4 regions of the Paenibacillus segetis genome follow, and region 4 is predicted to be linked to each of the others. Evidence: predicted binding sites of a transcription regulator. Region 4 holds the regulator's gene; each other region holds the start of a gene.
The links. The regulator Rex, encoded in region 4, represses fermentation and respiration genes when NADH is low (regulators of the CRP and FNR family bind a similar motif). The targets are predictions, from matches to a motif close to TTGTGAAATATTTCACAA.

Region 1: the regulator Rex is predicted to act here: its motif matches at 1,606-1,623, upstream of IEW05_RS00750 (flavocytochrome c).
Region 2: the regulator Rex is predicted to act here: its motif matches at 2,611-2,628, upstream of IEW05_RS18315 (cytochrome ubiquinol oxidase subunit I).
Region 3: the regulator Rex is predicted to act here: its motif matches at 2,474-2,491, upstream of IEW05_RS09875 (helical membrane plugin domain-containing protein).

The regions. Positions count from the first base shown of each region.
Region 1 covers NZ_BMFT01000001.1:161,256-165,785, reverse strand. Annotated here, with positions in the region: gene IEW05_RS00760 (cytosine permease) at 1-724, opposite strand, end outside; gene IEW05_RS00755 (TetR/AcrR family transcriptional regulator) at 764-1,345, opposite strand; gene IEW05_RS00750 (flavocytochrome c) at 1,752-3,281, shown strand; gene IEW05_RS00745 (MFS transporter) at 3,341-4,530, opposite strand, start outside.
Region 2 covers NZ_BMFT01000002.1:471,911-476,440, reverse strand. Annotated here, with positions in the region: gene cydD (thiol reductant ABC exporter subunit CydD) at 1-120, opposite strand, end outside; gene cydB (cytochrome d ubiquinol oxidase subunit II) at 120-1,133, opposite strand; gene IEW05_RS18315 (cytochrome ubiquinol oxidase subunit I) at 1,123-2,523, opposite strand; gene IEW05_RS18310 (hypothetical protein) at 2,767-4,434, opposite strand; gene IEW05_RS18305 (ABC transporter ATP-binding protein) at 4,438-4,530, opposite strand, start outside.
Region 3 covers NZ_BMFT01000001.1:2,123,510-2,128,039, forward strand. Annotated here, with positions in the region: gene IEW05_RS09860 (FAD-dependent oxidoreductase) at 1-18, opposite strand, end outside; gene IEW05_RS09865 (DinB family protein) at 161-637, opposite strand; gene IEW05_RS09870 (NAD(P)/FAD-dependent oxidoreductase) at 771-1,949, opposite strand; gene IEW05_RS09875 (helical membrane plugin domain-containing protein) at 1,989-2,435, opposite strand; gene IEW05_RS09880 (DUF2935 domain-containing protein) at 2,760-3,578, opposite strand; gene IEW05_RS09885 (FtsX-like permease family protein) at 3,658-4,530, opposite strand, start outside.
Region 4 covers NZ_BMFT01000001.1:2,541,796-2,546,325, reverse strand. Annotated here, with positions in the region: gene dinG (ATP-dependent DNA helicase DinG) at 1-1,295, shown strand, start outside; gene IEW05_RS11825 (redox-sensing transcriptional repressor Rex) at 1,308-1,955, shown strand; gene IEW05_RS11820 (amidohydrolase) at 1,945-3,243, shown strand; gene IEW05_RS11815 (cell wall elongation regulator TseB-like domain-containing protein) at 3,292-3,777, shown strand; gene IEW05_RS11810 (hypothetical protein) at 4,071-4,530, shown strand, end outside.

The DNA of each region.
Region 1 (4,530 bases), 2.4 Mb from region 4:
CCGTTACGGCATGCTTCGGTGTACGTGCCCAACGAGCGATGTCAGGTGAAAGTACCGTACCCACAATAAAGATACCAATGACAAGCGAGATCGCTGTTCCCATTGGAATCGGTGAACCACTAATCGGTTCCCAAACAGCCGAAGTCCCTTTCGTATGGAAAGCTGTAAATATAGCAATACCGATGAAAATAATCAGTAACGGTACGGACCAGACACTCAAACGTTCAATAGAGCGATATCCCCAAATGGCCGTCGACATCATCAGCAATCCACCGATAAAGGAAAACACGCCTAAAGACAAATCAATATCCCAAATTTGATGAAAAGCGGTCTGCATATTCGAAGCAAAGAAACCGACCTGTACCCCGAACCAACCCAGTGAAAAAATACCTAGCACTACCGATACGATCAGTGCTCCCTTGTTACCGAATAGAAAGCGCGTGATCATCGACGTCGATAATCCCGTTTTCGCGCCTACATAAGCACATAATGCTCCGATCACGCCTAGAATCAACGACCCGATAATCGTCGCTGTGAGCGATTCCGTAAGATTCATTCCATTACCAAGTTGAGCTCCCAAGAACATCGCTGATAAATCGATCCCAATGGCGATCCAAACGAGTGCCATGGACAGCCATTTCTTCCGCATATGATCTGGAACGGGCTCTCTTTCATAATCTCCTGAACTCGTATTATCGTTCTTTACTTGAACTACTTCTTCCATTTTCTGCATCCCCTTGTTGTCCAATCTTGTCCTCTATCTCTAAGAGCACGCACCTCTCCAATACATTTCAAATGCATGGTTCAGTTTACGCTCATAAATTCCCTTCGAAGTATAATAGAAATACTGCATGCTTAATCCGTCCATCAAGTTGAGAAAGGCGTCTGTGAGAAGCTCCACAGATTGATTCCGAATAACTCCCTCTTCTAACCCTCTTAAGATAAATTGTTCGATGACTTTTGTTAGCTGCTCATCTGAATGATGGAACGCATCCTCAATCGTCTCCTTCAGGAACACTGGTGGGAACACCACATACCTTAGCACAAGCAAGCTCGCTTCTGGATTCTGCTGATAGAATTCATATTGTCTTAATAGAATTCCATGAAGACTATCCTTCACACTCAGCACCTTCTGTTCATCTGACAACTGCTGCACATACGAATTGTAGGACTCCATCGCCTCTCGAAAGACCGCCATGAACAAATCCTCTTTATTTTCAAAAAAGGCATAGATCGCCGGGGTCTTCACGCCAACTTCCTTGGCAATTTCAGAAAGGGCCGTACCTTCATAACCCTTCTCACCGAACAGCTTCATCGCCACATTTTTCAACTTATTTTTAGTCAATGATACTTCCCACCCCAAATTTAATTAACGTTAATTAAGTGAAATTATACATCTAGATGCATAAACATTCAATAGTTAATCTGAATAATAATTCAATTCTAGTTGCATCTATTGCAGCGATTGTATTGAACAAGATCTTGGCATGCGCAAATTAATGGATAAAGCTACCTCCAGAATTTGCAAGATATGTATCCTATTCAGTTAGAACTTTTCCGAACATACGCATGAAATAAACTTTTTCCAGAAAGTTATTCATTGGTTTGTGATTATTTTCACTATCAAAAGTATGATCTTATATTAAAATAAAGACCGCTAAAAGAGCTAAGAAGCGAACGTGTAAGGAAATATCTTCCTTCACTAGCCTCTAAGTATTCAAAAAAAAAAAAGAAAGATTGAGGGATTAAATATGCAGAAGAAATTAACAACAACCTTGATTTTGGTTCTCTCTTTCGTGCTCCTGATGTCTGGATGCGGCAGTGATAACCAGAGCCAAAACACGACTCAAGACAATGCAACACAAACTGAAACGAATGAAACGGAAGCTGTGTCAGGAGCTTCGCAAGCGAGTTATACTCCGATCGATCAACTGAAGGATAAATATGATGTCATCATCATTGGTGCAGGCGGTGCGGGCATGACTGCTGCACTGGAAGCAAAAGAAAACGGCATGAACCCTGTTATATTCGAAAAAATGGCGGCTGCCGGCGGAAATACCAATAAATCTTCTTCCGGTATGAATGCTTCTGAAACAAAATTTCAACAAGAGCAAAATATCGAGGATAGCAATGATCTATTCTATAAAGAGACTTTAAAAGGTGGTAAAAATACCAACGATACCGATTTGCTTCGTTATTTCGTAGACCATTCTGCCAGCGCAATTGATTGGTTAGATTCCAAAGGAATTTCTCTGAACAATCTTACAATTACAGGCGGTATGAGTGTAAAGCGTACACACCGTCCTGAGGATGGTTCCGCAGTTGGACAATTCCTTGTCAATGGCTTGGTGAGAAATGTTCAAGAACAAGATATTCCACTTTTCGTTAATGCTGACGTAAAGGAAATTACTGAAAAAGACGGTAAGGTAACCGGCGTTAAAGTTCTACTCAACGGAGAAGAGGAGAAAACAATTGAAGCAAGTGCTGTTATCGTCGCAACTGGCGGATATGGCGCAAACATGGAGCTCATTGCTGAAGTTAGACCTGACTTGAAAGGATTAGTAACCACGAACCAAGAAGGTAGCACAGGTGACGGTATTAAGATGATTGAAGCACTTGGCGGTACAACAGTCGATATGGATCAGATCCAAGTGCATCCAACTGTACAGCAAGAACAATCCTATCTCATCGGTGAAGCGGTTCGCGGTGAAGGCGGTATTCTCGTTTCCAGCGAAGGCAAACGTTTCACGAATGAATTGGATACTCGTGATAATGTAACAGCTGCAATCAATAAACTACCAGAAAAATCAGCATATATCGTCTTTGATTCCGGCGTAAAATCTCGTGTAAAAGCAATCCAGCAATATGAGGAAATGGGCTTTGTGATTCAAGGGGATTCGATCGAAGCGTTAGCGAAAGAAATTAATGTTCCTGCAGATCAACTGCAAGCAACACTCGATACATGGAATGAAGCAGTGAAGAATAAAGAAGATGCGGAATTCGGCAGAACAACGGGGATGGACAACGACTTGTCCACCGGACCATTCTATGCCATCAAGATCGCTCCAGGAATTCACTACACGATGGGTGGCGTAAAGATCAATACAAACACTGAAGTGCTAACTACAGATGGTCAACCCATTCCGGGACTGTTTGCGGCAGGTGAAGTGATAGGCGGCTTGCACGGTTCTAACCGTATCGGCGGCAACTCTGTTGGAGATATCATTGTCTTCGGCTATCAAGCTGGCGTTAAAGCTGCTGAATATGTAAAAGCACAATAATAAATCAGGCTGACTCAAGAGGATGCATGTGATCCTGCTGGGTCAGCCTTTTTATCTTATTAACTCTTAGCGGATGCGACTTTCCAAACAAGTAAGAGAGGTAGCAACCCGACAAGGAAAATCATCCCCAAGAACAATACTAAAGTCAATTCGGGGTCTGTCCATTTATACAACATGACAAGCATCCCGACACTTGAAATACGGCCTACACTGAGGGCAAATTCTCGCCATACGACCAGCTCCGTGCTGATTTTTCCGCCCAGGTCAAATTGGTTAACATAGTTGTACGCTAGTGTATTGAAAGGTGTGTCGAAGATCGGCCTGCTAATCGCATCCATAATCCCATACAGGAGCAATGTACTCTGATTCATATGAATAGAAATACCAACCATGGACAGGCTGAACAAGGTCGTGCCCACGGCGAGCAATCCTCGATAGTGGTACTTTTGGGCAAATCGCCCTACCACATAAAAGCTGACAACAGACAACATGGTAGTCAGAAAAGCGAATTGTCCTGTTGTCCCTTCGCTTTGCGTCGATACAAAAACCCATAGGCCGATGGCAGCGGATAGTACGCCTTCGCGGAATGCCAACGCTACGAATGAAAATGTCAGACGTCGCCATTCAGCGTGTCTTAGTATCCCGAGCATGCTACGCACTTGGAACGGTTTCCGCGAAGTTTCATCAGGGAGCTGAAAAGAGGCCAACATGGATAACAGAAAACATAGGAATGCCGCACCAAATACGAGCGGATAACCAATTCGATCAGGTGTAGTAGAAACTGTCCAACCCGCTAGTAAAGGTCCCAGCATACCTGTGATAGAACCGATCATCCCATTCGCCCCGTTAAACCAATCCCGGTTCGACGGAGAGGTTAATTTGACCGTCAATACGTTGATTCCGAGCCAATAAAATCCCGCCCCGACACCGTATAGCAAGCCAAGCTCTGGTATCCAATGAGCCGACTGCTCGCCGTACAAGAGGACCACCCCATAGAACGCAAGCTGTGTTATCGTCCCGATTACGATTGCACTCTTACGAGAGAACCGCTTACTGAACCACCCTGCAAGTGCGAAGGCTGGTAACCATGCCACGTATGAGACCAAGGTGAAGAGCAGTGTGATCGACATGTCTTGCGTCAACTTGTACCAATACACATTAATGAATAAACTTGACAGATTCAATCCTAATCCGTTTAACCCGTTCACAGATAATAACGTCTTTGCCGGCTTAGTCAATTGTGTACGAG
Region 2 (4,530 bases), on a different contig from region 4:
GAGAACCTCCGCCAGCCATTTGGCCTGCATGATAATCATGATACTTTGGAGGAGGGTCGAAACAGCCATGACCACAAGAACCGATTTGATCCCCGCCCATTTCATTAAGCCGCGTCCCATTAGTATTCTAGATGCTCCTTCTCGTGAACCCGTTTATGGAAGACAAAGTAGCTCCAAATTTGATATCCCAACACAAAAGGTAGTAGGGTCAGTGAAACAATGGTCATTACTTTAAGGGAATACTGACCTGAAGCTGCGTTATCTATCGTCAAAGAGAAAGCATCACTAATTGAGCTAACCATCACACGCGGGAACATGCCAATAAAGACAGAGGAGAAGCCCAATGCAATTAGTGCTCCGGTCATACCAAATGCCCATCCGTCTTTCTTCTTCGATATAAATCGACCCGCAAGCAGGAACACTACAACACCGAGAATTGCAATCACACTAAGTAGTAACCCACGAACCTCAAATACATCGGTTTGGAAGTATGTCATTACACCTAGCACCACGAATAACGCAGCTTGCGGAATGAGCAATTTATGAGCTAATTTGCGAGCACGCTCCTGCAAGCTTCCTGTCGTCCGCAAAGCTGTATACAATAAACCATGTACAAGACATAACATCACAACGGTGATTCCACCTACTAATGTATATAGGTTCACCATATCAAATAATCCGGCCTTCATTTCCATATCAGCATCAATCGGTAGGCCCTTCATCATGCCGGAGAATACGACACCAAGCAAGAACGGAGGCAGTAGACTACCTAGAAAAATGGACATATCCCATGTTTTCTTCCATTTCTCGTTCCCCACCTTTCCCCGGAACTCAAACGCGACACCCCGAGCGATCAATGCGAGTAATAATACGACAAGTGGTGTGTAATAGCCACTGAACATCGTAGCGTACCAGTTCGGGAAAGCTGCGAACATCGCGCCCCCTGCTGTAATTAGCCATACCTCATTTGCATCCCAAAAGGGACCAATCGTATTAATCAGTACTCTTCGCTCCATATCGTTCTTAGCTAAGAATCGCGTACTCATTCCGACCCCGAAATCGAATCCTTCCAGAAAGAAAAAACCTACAAATAATACTGCAACAAGTACGAACCAGAGCTCATTAAGAGACATGGTAACCCTCCTTACCAAATGGATCTGCCGAATGTTCATCATGACTATCTTCAGCAAATGGACCCTTCTTAATAACTTTGACGAACAAGTATACCATGACAGCTCCTAGTGCTGCATAAATCGTTGTAAAACTGATGACTGAGAATAAAATTTGCCCTGAAGTAACACTAGGCGAGATACTGTCTTTCGTTTGCATAAGCCCAAATACTGTCCATGGCTGACGACCAAACTCCGTCATAACCCATCCCGCTGTATTCGCGATGAACGGCAACGAGATCGACCATAGCATTAGTCTGTAATACCATTTGTTTGGAGATTCTAATTTTTTGCGTTTCATCAGATATATACCCCATAGACCAAGTACAATCATCAAAGATCCAGCAGCAACCATGATCCGGAAACTCCAGAACGTAGTGCGCACAGGTGGAATGTAGTTGCCTGGTCCATAAGTTTGTTCATATTCCGCTTGAAGCTCATTGATCCCTTTAACTTCACCATCGAAACTACTGTAGGACAAAAAGCTGAGCAAATAAGGAATTTGGATCTCGAAGTTATTTTTTCCACTGTCCGAATCAATATGGGCGTAAACCGTCCAAGGCGCAGGATCACCACTCTTACCCCACAAAGCTTCAGATGCGGCCATCTTCATTGGCTGTGTCTTCACCAAATATTGCGCTTGCTGGTGACCGAACAATGCTGTACCAAACGAAGAAATCAGACCAATAATAACGGCAATTTGGAATGATTTTTTGAAAAATTTCACGTCTTGTTTTCTCAATAATTTATAGGCACTGATACCCGTAATGAGAAAAGCCCCGGTTGCAAACGCACCAAGTACGGTATGCGGGAATTCCACCAGAAGCTGACCATTGGTTATCAGCGCGAAGAAATCGTTCATCTCTGCACGTCCGTTGTTGATCTCAAAACCAACCGGATGTTGCATAAACGAGTTAGCTGCTAAAATCCAGAAAGCTGAAACCGTAGTACCTATCGCAACGAGCCAAATGCAGAGCAAATGAACGCGTTTGGATAAGCGATCCCAACCAAAAATCCATAATCCGATAAATGTTGACTCCATAAAGAAAGCAAAAAGCGCTTCGACTGCGAGCGGCGCACCAAATACGTCACCCACAAACCTTGAGTAATCCGACCAGTTCATACCGAACTGGAATTCTTGAAGAATACCTGTTACGACCCCTACAGCAAAGTTAATCAGGAACAATTTCCCCCAGAACTTCGCCATACGTTTGTATTCTTCTTTCCCCTTTACAACATACATGGTTTCCATAATTGCAATTAGCAACGCCAGGCCAATGGACAGTGGAACGAAGAAGAAGTGGAAAATCGTTGTGACTGCAAATTGAAGGCGAGCAAGCATGATTGGATCCATAATATTCTTCCCTACTTTCTATCTTTGTTTATCTATTGTGAATTCTATCACGGAAATATTAAAACGAACGTCATAAAAGTAATAATTTTGTGACAAGAATCACATGATTAATGTCACTGATAATAAAAAAACTCAATATTCCGCGTCGTAGCGCGGTTTTCTCCACCTTGAAGTTTATGAAATTATTGTGAACAGCCCCGTTTAACGAAGTAAACGAGGCTGCGATATTGGGGTTCACACTTATTACATCTGAGCTCCACGCTGTAACATTTTCGGGGAAAAGGCCCACTTCCATGCAAATAGATTCGCAAGCACCAACACAATCATATACCCATAAATTCCATAATTAAAACTCAGCGCTAGCCAATGAAGTAATGCGAATCCAACTAGTATAAGCATAAATGGAATCATTCGTATGCTTTCCGTCTGCTGTCCTCCGCCAGTTGGTTCTGAGAAAGGAAGCGCTTTTCCCATATATGCGAAACAAATTACGGGATAGAGAATGAAACTTAAGACTACCACGATCATATCAGGGATTATTGCTTGGCCGAATAGAAATAAAAAGATACAACTATTCAGTAAAAATAAGGGCAATAGCAGGCGGACAATGCAAGCTTTCAGAGCACCCCTATAGATAGGTGCATGATCGCTTATCGGAGCGGCCTGATAAATCCAGGCAGCCTTGTATTTGCTAGAATACCTCATCATCATGACTACGCTCGGGACTAACATCGCGCAGAAATAGATTACTAGATACATTTGGGTACCCGCTAGCCCCTGAAGTCCATTCTTTGAGATACCACTAAACAGATATATATATGGGAATATAATCGAAAAACCCAGGTTAGGATATACTTTAAGCTTAAACTCCCGCTCCTTCCCCATCATCATCCAAGCAAATCGGAAAAACACCTTTTCTTGTGTTTCTTTGCATACTAAGTTTGTAATGCCCTTCAATAAAAAGCCATTCTTTTTCCGACTCCGACCACCGGGGTCTGACAGCTTTTGAAGATTTCTCTCCAGGGAAGGCATGAGTTTAAGATAGATAAGGAAGGCTGCAATCGGAACAAATAGGGCCAACAATGAAAACACAATAAATAAGGGTTCTCGAGCACCATGAAGTAAAGTTTCAAAGGATGCACCAAACCACACAGGTGGGAGGAAAAACTGCCACCACTTGGGCTGAAATACAACGCCCATATCAACGATACCAAATAACCGTACAAGCAGCTGATAACCAAGCGTAATTCCGATCGTCAGGCCGATTTGCACGTAGTTGATCATATCTTTGAGTTTCTCTCCGTCAAAGAACTTCAATACCGCTAAATATACTAACGCAGTAATAACAACGATTAACATATCCATAAGAATAATCTCAATCAAAAACACGAGGAAGAACCATATGCCATGCTTCACTAAGCCCACGATTAATGGGATAGCTGTAATGGCTCCGGTAAGGAAGAACATATAGATCAGGATATGCATGGTTTTGGCCATAGCTATTGTCTTACGATCAACTGGCTTGGTAGATAATATATTACGGTCACGAATATCTAGCAGCACGGAGGAAAAGTCGGAAATGAGTGAGGTCAGCAACATGAACATAAAGACACCGAACAACAAACTCATCTGAAAAATATAATTTTTCCCCATGAGAATAAATGGTATGCTCACCAGTCCAAATAGAATATATAACCATAATGACTTTACGAAATTATTACTAGTCTTCGTAGAGTTATCATCATTACTTGCATCCTTCTTCGAAGACTTACCAATGACCGTTGGTACTCTTCTGGCATCCATCGTCAGTTTGACCTGAAGGATGCGCCGCATAACGGGGTAATTCACTCCCGATTTCTGAAACAATCCACTAAACTTGTCCAACACCTTCAGTGAACGATAATCTCTCATCTGCTACACCTCTTGCACTATGGACACGAATTGTTCCGCGATATCTCGGTGTTCATTAAATCCGGTTAATTGATTAAAAATTTGCTCAAGTGAACC
Region 3 (4,530 bases), 420 kb from region 4:
AGCATCATAATTTTTCATTGGTGCACCCTACCCCTCAGTTGAATTCTCATGTTTGTTTTACTTTTACTACATTATTCTTTACTTATGTATTACCCATCTCAGGAATATTAATAACAAAAAGGTGGGTATCATCTGATTCAGATGATATCCACCTTCCATATTAATGTGATAACACTTTTTTGTAATATTTTATGGTATTCAAGTGCTGAGCCTCATGATATATACCAAAGATGAGGAACTGTTCCGGCGTTTCTAAGGTCATTCCGGATGATGTTGTATAAGGTGGATCAATCTTTTCCTGTAGACGTTGAGCGAGGGCTACTCGAATCCGTTCAGGTTGTTCCTGCAGCAAGATCTTTAACTCCTGAAAACTTGGAACAGGTACGGTATCTGGAGTCGTTAATGGTGAACTGCCTATTGCGAATTGTTCCTTAAATCCGTCTGGCAATTGCTCCGGAAGGTTCAAGAAATGAAAAGCGAATCGTTCCAGGATAATATAGATGTGCCCCAGATTCCAATGAATATTATTTCGGAATCCTTCGGGGATCTGGTCTGCCATTTCTTCAGAAACATCGTCCAACAATTTCAATATTTGTGCTCGAACAAAGGCGATCTGCTTGAATAAGAATGCTTCCATTATCCTCACTCCTATCGAATGATTAACATGTATTAATTTAAGGTATATTATAAAGCTACAAAAAAATAACCCACCAATGAGCACTTTGTTTAAAAGTGTTCATTGGTGAGTCATCGATAATGGTCTAAATAGTTTAATAAGCTAAGCTAAACAAAGCATGAATGTGGGACAAATAACGGATGTTACTTGCTTCCTTCATTAAGGATGCTGGTAAACCTTTTAATGGTGTAGAGTTAGCACCAACGATGGCAACCCCGTCTTTCCGTCCTAAGCTAGCAAGTGTACCCGAATTGATCGGACTAAAAGTTTCCATCGATTTATCATTCAAGTAAGCATATAGATTGTAACCGATTAGCTCACCCATTTGCCAAGCAATTTGAGCTGTTGGCGCATATGGACGACCGTCTGGCCCGAAGCAAACAGCGCTATCACCAGCAACGAATACATCTTTATGTGAAGTTGATTGCAAGAATTCATTTACAGTGGCACGTCCACGGTTAACTTCAAGACCTGATTCTCCTACGAGTGGGTTTCCTTGAACACCACCAGTCCAAACAAACGTGTTGGTCACAATCTTTTGTCCGTCTTTCAAATCAACAACATTGCCTTCCACATTGGTAACAGGAAGCCCCGTTAAGAATTTAACTCCACGTTTCTCAAGACTTGCTGTAGCCCGTTCAATCAATGGATCTGGCAAGACTGGAAGAATCTTTGGACCTGCTTCAACGAGCAGGAGTTTAATTTCCTTAGGATCAACACCATACTTTTTAACGAGTTGTGGTAGTACATCAGCAATTTCACCTACGAGCTCAACACCCGTTAGTCCACCACCACCAATGAGAATGGTTGCATCAGCCTCATTCTTCGTCTTGGCATATTCACGAATACGCTCTTCAATATGACCTTGAATTCGATTAGCATCTGCTGCTGATTTTAATACCATGCTATATTGTTCAAGCCCTGGAATTCCAAAGTAAGCAGTGGTACTTCCTAGACCTACAACAAGAGCATCATAGGTAAGATTGGAACCATCAGAAAGAGTAATCTGCTTATTATCAACAGAAAAAGTCTTTACTTTTGAAATCTTCAAATCGATATCTTTACCAGTAAAAAGTTTAGTAAGCGGCATAGAAATAGCACGTTCTGCAACACTACCTGCTGCAAGACGATGTAATTCTGTAATAATTTGATGTGTAGGGTATTGATTTATGACAGTAATTTTGGCTTGATCCTTATTCAAATACTTACGCACGGTTAAAGCACTTAGCAAACCACCATAACCTGCTCCTAAAATAACAATATGTTTAGACACGATGTTTCCTCCGTCCTTACGAATAAATTGTAGTGATAATTATTTAACCTGACTGCTGCGTTCGTTTGCGATTTGAAGATAAGCATTAACGAAACGGAACAGCTTCTGAGCTTGTGGATCCTTCATCATTTTCATCAGACCAAAAACACCAATCGTCTCTTGACTTGCATCGGCACGGTCTTTCGCCTCAATAACGGTTGCTGCCATATTTTTCACTGAGCCTATAACAGGTTCTGAAAGTTCTTTAATTGCACCAACGGTATCGCTCTTCAAAACATCATCCGTAGCTACCGATTGTACAAAGTCATAGGATTTGGTAAGTACATTAATAAGTTGCGTTATTTGGGGCAACTGGTTCACTAGAACAGTTAACGATTCCTGAACTTCTGGCTTTAAGAGCTGGTCTAGAACATTCAAATGTTCGTTAGTAACAGATACTTTTGGTGAATCTTGTTCAGAATCTGTTTGAATAATTACGTCTGACATATCTAACTCTCCTTCGTAGTAACTTTGCTGATTTTTAATTGTGAAAAAAACCTCAATAGGACCATTATACCACTATTGCAGCAACAAACGTCACATATTTTTTAAAAAAATACACCGATTATGTGATATTTATTACTTTAAAATTACAATGATCTTCGATCAGGCTTAGAGTAATGCGGTTTATCATTAAATGGACTACCAACATTTGGTAGGGTGTCCAAAGGGTATGAGTTTTATTTATAATGAAAGGTAACAAAAAATGGCCCTTCCGAGTTGATTAGTGGAAGGGCTGTATATTGCTATAGTAGTAAGATTAATGCTACTTCAGAACAAAATCTCTCGCTTATTTACTTTATGACCTGACAGGGACTGGTCGAACATATCAAGAATAATAAGAAATCTTTCTGCTTCACGAAACACATGATCCGCTAGAAGTGGATGAATTATGCTTTTGATTCTACATTGTTCAATCAAATCACTTGCTGTTTTCTTAAAGTCACGTAATGACTTAACCGATACTTTATTCTCATCAACAAATTGACTTAATAAGGGTACTGTTTGTGATTGCGGGCGCATGGAGCTTAGATCTATCGCTTGAAACACTAATTGATCAAATTCATGACTGAATTCCCGAGCTTGATCAACTAATTTGCGTTCTGAAGGATCAAGCAAATGACCAATAAATTTCGCGTGATCCGCCATGATTTTCAAGAAAAAGAGATTCTCGTCAATTATCGCATCATGTAATGGCTCTAATCTTCCGCGATTCAATTCATCTAATCGGTTTCGAAAATAGTTAGCCTCGCGGCTTACATGATCAACTAATAGGGGGAAATTAGTTCCCCCTGGAAGTTTACACTGCAGTATTAGACCAAGTATTCTCCTCTTAAACGCCCAGATGTGTGTAGCCGCATTTTGCACTTCTGTATTAAACGCCCTGATGGTCTGTGGGTCTGTATCCACTGAGAATACATGCGATCTTCTTTCGATATCCTCGAAAATCGCTTGAAAGTGATTTGCCTCCGCAATAAGTTGTGTATCTTCTGCTCGGAAGCCTAAACGTAGGAATAACGAATGTTCTTTCATGATCCGTGACCAAAACCGTATTTCGTCTAACGAACGAGTAACAAAAGCATCTGACATAAACAGCCCCTCCTATACGGTTCGAAGAAAGTTCAACCTCTTAGAAGATATGGCCTAGTCATTGTCCGATATGTCTCGTTTATATATTCTCCTGCTTTAAGGCATCGATGATATTCTCTTTTTTAACTTTTGAAATGGAGTATAGCATTGCAGAAGTAACCATGAGAAATACGGCAACAATTACATATGCAATACTATCCCATGGAAGTGAGAATCCGTAATCGAAACTGTTCGTGAGTGATCTATAAATCAGATACATGACAACAATACTGATTGGAAGACCATACAGCAATGACTTGATACCATAGAAGATACTCTCATAGTTAATCATCTTATTAAAGCCTTTGGGTGTCATCCCAATGGATTTTAACATTGCAAATTCACGTTTACGCAAGGTTATGCTCGTTGAGATCGTATTAAAGATATTTGCAATCGAAATCGCCGTAATTAATGCGATAAAACCATAAGTGAATACCGACATTAACATGATCATTTGTTCTTCTTGTTGTCTATTTTGATACACATTAATAACAGCAAAATTAGAAACCTTCATTTCTTCAATAGCCTGTTGTGTAGCCAATGGATTCTTACTTTTCAGGTACAAGGAATGATTAACATTCAAATCTTTCTTATCAGCGATCAATTGATCCATTACTGACTCGGAAACGATGATATTTAATCCCCCTACAATTGCTGGACGAATGCCCATTGGAAGCTGATCAGTCAATGCAGCAACTTCTACCTTATTTAAGTGTTTAGATTCCTCGGATTCTATATCATAATAAGTTAACTCAAGACTCTGACCAATTTCCGTCGTAATCGCCTTGGTTTCAACATACTTCTTGGCTATATCATCTTTGTAAGTGGTCTTATCAATTAAAATAGCGGATAGATGTTCTGGGTCTTGAAGTTTATCATAATTGACACCAATTGCTTGTGCATAAGCTTGAAG
Region 4 (4,530 bases):
TCGATAGCATGTATCACTCTCTAATCGAGGTGAAGGAGAATTGGGATAAATTGAGTGAGATGCTCTTCACTCTCATGCCTGACCGTAGTGATGCGGCTCCAGGAGATCCTGGTCAATTCGTTCTTCGATTGCTTCCAAACAAGAAGCCTAAGGAATGGGATGTTGCTGCTGATTTGGAGAACCAGATTTATGTTGCTTTGGGCGATGTTATTCGCAAAGGGGAACGTATACTGAGTGAAATCAAAGATGAATCTGATGATTTTGGCGCCGAAGGTTTAATGACGGACATTAGCGGTTTATTGAAAGATGCCGCGAATGAACGTGAAGGACTACGTTTCTTCATCAAACTGGATGACGACGAGACAGTGTATTGGATTGAGGGCAACGGTAGTTACCGTAGTCGGTCCTTACAAATCTTTGCCGTTCCGATCGATGTGAGTGCACAATTAAAGTCATATTTCTTTGATAAAAAGAAGAGTGTTGTGATGACCTCGGCCACTTTGTCGGTCGATAAATCTTTCCAATATATGATTGAACAACTTGGACTTGAGGAGGCTGCCTCCGAGGATCGACTGTTTACATCGATGCTTCCGTCCCCTTTTAATTATCGGGACCAAGCATTACTAGTCATCCCAAGGGATTTTCCAAGTGTTAAGGGAAGCGTAGGTGACGATCATTTTGTCAGTACGCTTGTACAGTCTCTTGCCGACACAGCAATCGTTACTCGGGGGCGTATGCTGGTATTATTCACATCTTACCGAATGCTACGGCAGGTCTATGATCCCCTTAAAGAGCTTTTATCTTCTGAGGGCATCACAGTTATAGGTCAAGGTATGGATAGTGGCAATCGTAGTAAACTGACCCGTAGATTTCAGGGGCAGAGTGCCTCCGTACTGCTCGGAACGAGCAGTTTCTGGGAAGGGGTGGATATTCCAGGCGAAGCTTTAACAAGCTTGGCAATCGTCCGTTTGCCTTTCCAACCTCCCAACCATCCATTGATTGAAGCGAAGAGTGAACGGCTTCAGAGGGAGAAGAAGAACCCGTTCATGAAATTGTCTGTGCCTCAGGCGGTAATCCGCTTTAAGCAAGGCTTTGGACGATTGGTCCGTTCTTCGCAAGACCGAGGAATTGTGGTTGTTTATGATACGCGCATCTTGGAATCCTACTACGGAAAATACTTTTTATATTCATTACCCGGACCGAAGATGGAGCATATGCCACTTGGACAGATGGTTCCTCGTATTTCGGAATGGCTGATTGCTGAAGAACAAGAGGGTTCTTCATTAGCGGATTAGGAGGAAAAAGGCATGAAATCAGAAAAAATCTCAGATGCGGTAGTACGAAGACTACCCGTATATTTACGTTTTCTCAATCAATTAAGTCAGCGGGAAGTACCGACGGTTTCTTCACAGGAGCTTGGTCAGAAACTGGCTTTAAACCCTGCTCAAATTCGTAAGGATCTTGCCTATTTTGGAGATTTTGGTCGAAAAGGGATTGGTTATGATGTATCTTATCTAATCGAGAAAATACGTCAAATTTTGAATTTAGACCAGCCAATAAACGTAGCTTTGGTCGGAGCAGGTAACTTAGGGCAAGCGTTATCCAATTACAATGCATATTTGAAAGATAACATGAAAATTGTTAGTATTTTTGATGCATTCCCATCGAAAATAGGTACCCAAATTAATAATATTACCGTACAGCCGATTGAGGAATTAAAGGAGACGGTAAAGGCAAATAACATTCGCATCGGAATTATAACGGTTCCAGACACGGAAGCTCAGCGTGTAGCGGATGTGCTGGTTGAAGCTGGAATTGAGGCGATTTTGAATTTCGCTCCGACTATCCTTAAGGTTCCACCAGAAATTCGAATTCATGGTGCAGATTTTACAACCGATCTACTCAGCTTGGCTTACTATCTAGAAGGAAAGGAACATTTATCTGATGAGTCATAAATTATTGATCAAGGACGGGACATTTGCGGTCATGAATGATGCTTGCCCTGTGCTTCATGGTTATATGTTGATAGAAGACGATTTGATTACCTATATCGGTGAAAAATTGCCTGAGGGAACTGAAGGCGCAGAGATCTTTGATGGGAAGGGGCTTTTATTTCTTCCAGGTTTGGTTAACACGCACGGTCATGCGGCGATGTCGTTACTTCGTGGGTATGGGGATGATTTAGCCCTTCAAGTGTGGCTTCAAGATAAAATGTGGCCAATGGAAGCCAAATTTACCGGTAGTGATGTCTATTGGGGAACCTCTTTGTCCGTGCTAGAAATGCTCAAAGGTGGAACAACGACCTTTCTAGATATGTACGACCAAATGGACCAAGTAGCTAAAGTAGTGGAAGAGTCAGGTATTCGTGCCGTTCTGATGCGCGGAGCAATTGGGCTGTGCCCAGAGGATGTGCAACGTCAAAAGCTAGCAGAAGCTGTGAGTTTTGCGAAAGACTGGCACGGCAAAGCTGACGGACGAATCACAACTATGATCTCACCGCATTCGCCGTATACTTGTCCTCCTAATTTCTTCGAAAAGTTTGTACAGGCTTCTCATGACTTAAATTTGCCGATACATACTCATATGTCGGAGACTAAGGCTGAAGTTGAGCAGAACGTAATAGATTTTGGTGTACGTCCAGTTCAGCATTTGCTTAATATGGGGATGTTCTCACGCCCATCACTTGTTGCGCATGGCGTTCATTTGACGGATGAAGAAATTGAAATTTTAAGTGCTCACCAGGTAGGGGTATCTCATAATCCTGGTAGTAACCTGAAGCTTGCTAGCGGGATCGCTAGGGTACCTGAATTGCTCAAAGCAGGAGTTACTGTCTCACTAGGTACAGATGGTGCAGCCAGCAATAATAACCTCGACATGTTTGAGGAGATCCGTTTAGCCGCGTTGATTCATAAAGGGGTATCTGGTGATCCGACCGCGATTCCTGCTTTGGAAGCATTAAAGCTAGGTACAGAATATGGCGCTAAATCAGTTTTTCTTAACGATACGGGAAAATTGGTACAGGGAATGAAAGCTGATTTTATAGCTCTTAATACGGAGCAGGCTCATTTTCTACCAAGAACCGATTTCATTTCGCATGCAGTGTATTCAGCAGGGGCAAAAGATGTTGAGCACGTGTGGGTAAATGGACAGCAAGTCATTAAACATGGGGCAGCACTGACCATTGACGAAGAGAAAGTACGTTATGAAGCACAGGCAGCTTTTGAAGGGCTTTTGTCTCGTTAAGTGGATACTGAGGCTTCATAAGTCTGAAACGGGGAGAGGAAGAGAAGGGTGAAGAAGAGAACCAAATGGATACTGCTCTCTGTCCTGACCCTGCTGCTCGTGCTCTTTGGGCTTCATCGCTTCTACATTTTTATCCAGCAGGATTTATGGAATGGTGAGAAGGCTGCAGTTGTGCGAGCAGAGCAGGAAACCGGTATAAAAGATGTAGATAAAATATGGAAATCGGTTTGGGATGAAGTGTGCTGGGTCGTCAAGGGTAAAGACGAATCTGGACAGGATGTAATGGTCTGGCTGCAAGAAGGGAAAGAAGCACGCGTGTCACCAGTCTCTGAGGGAACTACAGAGGCTCAGATCACTAAGATAATTCATGAACGCTTCCCTACCATCGATATTGTTAGATTAGTTCCGGGTATTTACGACACTAAATTAGTGTGGCAACTTTTCTATAAAGAGAAGGCGCATCACTATTATCGTTTCTACGATTTTAATAGCGGAGAACCGCTATCGGAAGTGTTTACACTGCCGAATCGATAAATTATGCGGTTAACTTAATTAATCAACAAGCCACGCGTTCGAATCTCTTAGAGAACATCGATAACGCGTGGCTTATTTTGCGTGTAATGACATAGATTTCACAACTAGTTAAAACTTTTTCAATTAAAATTTAAATTATAGCCACAATTTCAATCGAAGTGGTATATACTTTGTGATATACTTTTACTTGTTAAATAGATATACAAATTAGTATAAATAGTAATGACGGTGTGATATATCAATTGTAAATATTCATTATTATAGATTCAATATTATATAAGGGGGACAATATAGTGAAACTTCGTACATGGCCGATCGTTCTAACAGTTGCTGCATCAGCGCTGCTATTGTTTGGTGGATGGTTTGCTTATCGCCAGTGGGCGGTTGAAGATCCCCTAAAGAAACTGGTGACGGGGTATGAGGGCGTTAATACTGTTCAATTCGATATTACCCGTAATGAGGTTGATTTGAAACTGGGATTGAAACCAGGAACCGACATTAGTGGTTTGGTCAAATATATAGAGCGAGATGGAAAAAAACTTATCGGCAATCGAACGATAAAATTAGATGTTGTAGATGACTCATCACCTGCTTTGGACAAGTTGTGGGAACAAGTACTGTTTCCGGTGGCACAGGCAATGGAGAATAAACAATATACCGAGATTACAGCTGCTTTGGAAGAGCTAGAGCAACAAGATAGCTCGGTAACAGCTAATGCAGAGATTGATGAGAACAATGTGTATATTACGATGA